2 regions of the Streptomyces sp. NBC_01077 genome follow, and region 1 is predicted to be linked to the other one. Evidence: riboswitches for the same ligand, from Rfam matches in the RefSeq annotation. Region 1 holds a riboswitch; the other holds the start of a gene.
What was found. A riboswitch is a leader RNA that binds a small molecule or an ion and turns the genes downstream of it on or off. The one in region 1 is predicted to bind ZMP and ZTP.

Region 1 (2,195 bases):
TCCGGACGATGCGCGAGCAGCACCAGGATCTCGCTGTGGCGGCGGCTCAGCCGGACCCGCCGATCCCCGGTCGAGAGCAGGGCCTCGTCGCGGCCCAGCGCCGAGAGGCTGAGCCTGCCCGCCTCCGGGACCGGCCCGAGAAGGGCCAGCTGCGACTCGGCCGCCCGCGCCACCGCCTGCACGAATCCGAGACTGTGCGGGTGTGCGAGCCGCCTCCCGCCCGTGATGTCGACCGCGCCGAGCACCCGTCCGCTGCGCGGATCGTGCACAGGTGCGGCGGCGCAGGTCCACGCACGCACCGGGTGCCGGAAGTGCTCGGCGGCGACCACCTGCACGGGCCGGTCGACGGCGAGGGCCGTCCCGGGCGCGTTGGTTCCGGCTGCCGCCTCCGACCAGCGGGCCCCGGCCACGAAGTTCATCCCCCGCGCCTTGCGCAGCGTGGCCGGGTGCCCCTCGACCCACAGCATCCGCCCGGCGGCGTCGCAGACCGCGAGGAGATGCTCCCCGTCCGTCGCGTACGCCCCCATCAGCTCCCGGATCACCGGCATCGCCGACGCCAGCGGATGGCCGTCCCGGTACGCGGCGAGCTCGTCCTCGTCCAGCTCCACCCGGGCAGCCCCGTCCGGACTCACGTGCGCGCGTGCGGAACGCCGCCAGGACGCGGCGACCAGCGGCCGGACGTGCCCGGAGGATCCGGGGGGCGCCTCACCGGGGCTGAGGGTCTCCCTCTGGCGCCCGAGGCTCGCATCCCCGGGTCGATGACCGAGGCTCGTATCCCCGGGGCGGCGGCCGAGGCTCCTGTCCCCGGGGCAGTGGCCGAGGGGCGCATCCCCGTGGCCCGGGTCCGTCGCGGAGGAAGCCGCGGCGGTCGCCTCCCCGCCGCCGTGGGGCGTCTCGGCCGCCGCCTCCGCCCGTCCGGCCATCCACGTATCGCTCAACTCGGCCTCCTCGTCGAGGTCGTCCGGCCCGTCGGGGCTCATCGTGATGCGCGGAGGCGCCGCCGACAAGCGCCCCGGCACCCGGTCATATGCACCCTGTCCGGGACCGGCCCCCGACCGCTCACGTACAGTAGGGCTCGGGCCGTGACTGGCGCTCGAGGTGGATCACCACCGGGGAGCGGCCCGGCGAGAGCGTGCTCCACCGGCGCGACCGTACCGATGCCGTGCGCCTGGGCGAATCACCTGTCAGAGACGACGCCCAGGAGTTGCCATGTCCACCAGCACCGCCACCCTCATGGACGGCACTGCCCTCGCCCGCCGTACGGTCGAGGAGACCGCCGCCCGTGCCGCCGAGATCACCCGTCGCACCGGCGTCACCCCGTGTCTCGCGACCGTCCTGGTCGGCGCCGACCCGGCCTCCGTGACGTACGTGAAGATGAAGCAGAACCGCTGCGCGAAGGCCGGAATCCGCTCCAAGCACGTCGAGCTGCCCGCCGCCACGACGACCGAGGAGCTCGTCGCCGCGATCACCGCGCTCTCCGAGGACCCCGAGGTCCACGGCATCCTCCTCCAGCACCCGGTCGGCCCGCACATCGACGAGCGCGTCGCCTTCGAGGCCATCGCCCCGGAGAAGGACGTCGACGGCGTCACCATGGCCTCCTTCGCCGCCATGGGCTTCGGTCTGCCCGGCTTCGTCTCCTGCACGCCCGGCGGCATCATGCGCCTCCTCGACGCGTACGACGTCGACCCCCGGGGCAAGCGCGCCGTCGTCGTCGGCCGCAGCGCGATCCTCGGGAAGCCGGCCGGTCTGCTCCTGCTCGGCCGCGACGCCACCGTCACCTACTGCCACTCCCGCACCGAGGACCTCTCCTCCGTCGTCCGCGAGGCCGACATCCTCGTGGCCGCGGTCGGTAGGCCGAACTTCATCAAGGGCGCGGACATCAAGCCCGGCGCCGTCGTCGTCGACGCCGGCTACAACCCGGGCAACGTCGGCGACGTCGACTTCGCGTCGGCCGCCGAGCGCGCCTCCCTGATCACCCCGGTCCCCGGCGGTGTCGGCCCCATGACCATCGCCGTTCTCCTCGCCCAGACGGTCGAGGGCGCGGAGCGCCAGCTCGGCCTGTAGGCACGGTTCGTGACGGGGCGGCGGCAGCGGTGGCGGGCGGGGCCGCGGTCGATGACGGTCACGTTTCTGTACAGGCCGCGCAGGGCGCCCCTAAAAGGGTGGCTGCGGAGCCGCCGACCGGCGAACCTTGA
Region 2 (2,195 bases), 2.9 Mb from region 1:
CAGCAGCCCCAGCTCCGCGTGCAGGTGCTCGCCCAGCTCCGCCGCCCGCTCCTGGAACTCGCCCGTCCGCAGCATCGCGATCACCTCCAGGGCCACCGCACAGGCCAGCGGGTTCCCGCCGAACGTCGACCCGTGCTCACCCGGCCGGAACACCCCGAGCACCTCCCGGTCGGCGACCACCGCCGACACCGGCACCACACCGCCGCCCAGCGCCTTCCCCAGGATGTACACGTCCGGCACCACACCCTCGTGCTCGCACGCGAACGTCCGGCCCGTCCGGCCCAGACCCGACTGGATCTCGTCCGCCATGAACAGCACGTTCCGCCGGCGCGTCAGCGCCCGCACCCCCGCCAGATAGCCGGCCGGCGGCACCAGGACCCCCGCCTCGCCCTGGATCGGTTCCAGCAGCACCGCCACCGTGTTCTCGGTGACCGCCGCCTCCATCGCCGTCAGATCCCCGTACGGCACGATCTCGAACCCCGGCGTGTACGGACCGAAGTGGTCCCGGGCCTCGTGGTCCGTGGAGAAGCTGACGATCGTCGTCGTCCTGCCGTGGAAGTTGTTCGCCGCGACCACGATCTTCGCGTGCCCGTCCGGCACGCCCTTCACCTCGTACCCCCACTTCCGGGCGGTCTTCACGGCCGTCTCGACCGCCTCCGCGCCGGTGTTCATCGGCAGCACCGCCTCCTTGCCGCACAGCTCGGCGAGCCGGGTGCAGAACTCGGCGAACCGGTCGTGGTGGAACGCGCGCGAGGTCAGCGTCACCCGCTCCAGCTGGGCCTTCGCCGCGTCGATCAGGCGCCGGTTGCCGTGCCCGAAGTTGAGCGCCGAGTATCCGGCGAGCATGTCGAGATAGCGGCGCCCCTCGACATCGGTCATCCAGGCGCCGTCCGCCGAAGCGACGACGACCGGCAGGGGGTGGTAGTTGTGAGCGCTGTGCGCCTCTGCCGAAGCGATCGCGTCTTGTGTGCTCGACACGGGATCTCCGTTCGTCCTGCGGCTCGGGGATGACCCCGACGAGGGGGTGTGGCCCCTGTTTCTATCGTCGCTCGGATGCCGGACCGGGAAACCTCGCGCGCGGCGCGCCCTTTGCGGGTGTCTTGTCGGTCAGACCCCGCTCCCCGATCCGGCCTGACCGACAAGACACCCGCTACTCTGAAAACACGCACGGCGACTGGCGCACGGGGAAGCGACCCCGGGGGAGTCGTGCGCGGCAGACCACACGAGACGCCGCCCGCCTGGGCGTCACGGGACCGAAGTCCCGCGTGGCGCCGCGCCTCTCACGCAGTGCCCCGGGATCCGCCGTCGCCCGGAGGACACCACCATGACCGTCCCGCAGCACCAGTACCAGCACCCCGCACTCGCCGCCGCCGACCCCGAGCTCGCCGCCCTCGTCGGCGCCGAGGAACGCCTCCAGGCCGAGACCCTGCGCCTCATCCCGAGCGAGAACTACGTCTCCGCCGCCGTCCTCGAAGCCTCCGGCACCGTCCTCCAGAACAAGTACAGCGAGGGCTACCCCGGCCGCCGCTACTACGAGGGCCAGCAGAACATCGACCAGGTCGAGACCCTCGCCGTCGAGCGCGCCAAGGCCGTCTTCGGCGTCGACCACGCCAACGTCCAGCCCTACTCCGGCTCCCCGGCCAACCTCGCCGTCTACCTCGCCTTCGCCGAGCCCGGCGACACCGTCATGGGCATGGCCCTGCCCATGGGCGGCCACCTCACCCACGGCTGGGGCGTCTCCGCCACCGGCAAGTGGTTCCGCGGCGTCCAGTACGGCGTCCGCCAGGACACGGGTCTCGTCGACTTCGACGAGGTCCGCGAGCTGGCCCTCAAGGAACGCCCCAAGGTGATCTTCTGCGGCGGCACCGCGCTGCCCCGCACGATCGACTTCGCCGCCTTCGGCGAGATCGCCCGTGAGTCCGGTGCAGTGCTCGTCGCCGACGTCGCCCACATCGCCGGCCTCATCGCGGGCGGCGCCCACCCGTCCCCGGTCCCGTACGTGGACGTCATCTCCACGACCACCCACAAGACCCTCCGCGGCCCGCGCGGCGCCATGCTCATGTCCCGCGAGGAGCACGCCAAGGCCCTCGACAAGGCCGTCTTCCCCGGCCTCCAGGGCGGCCCGCACAACCAGACCACCGCGGCCATCGCCGTCGCTCTCCGCGAGGCCTCCCAGCCCTCCTTCCGCGACTACG

Region 2: linked by a shared signal. The riboswitch ahead of glyA (serine hydroxymethyltransferase) and the one ahead of OG462_RS39355 (bifunctional 5,10-methylenetetrahydrofolate dehydrogenase/5,10-methenyltetrahydrofolate cyclohydrolase) in region 1 are both predicted to bind ZMP and ZTP.

What each region holds. Positions count from the first base shown of each region.
Region 1 is NZ_CP108669.1:8,790,210-8,792,404, forward strand. Features, by position in the region: gene OG462_RS39350 (GAF domain-containing protein) at 1-980, opposite strand, end outside; ZMP/ZTP riboswitch at 1,073-1,181, shown strand; gene OG462_RS39355 (bifunctional 5,10-methylenetetrahydrofolate dehydrogenase/5,10-methenyltetrahydrofolate cyclohydrolase) at 1,210-2,064, shown strand.
Region 2 is NZ_CP108669.1:5,922,401-5,924,595, forward strand. Features, by position in the region: gene rocD (ornithine--oxo-acid transaminase) at 1-978, opposite strand, end outside; ZMP/ZTP riboswitch at 1,161-1,251, shown strand; gene glyA (serine hydroxymethyltransferase) at 1,325-2,195, shown strand, end outside.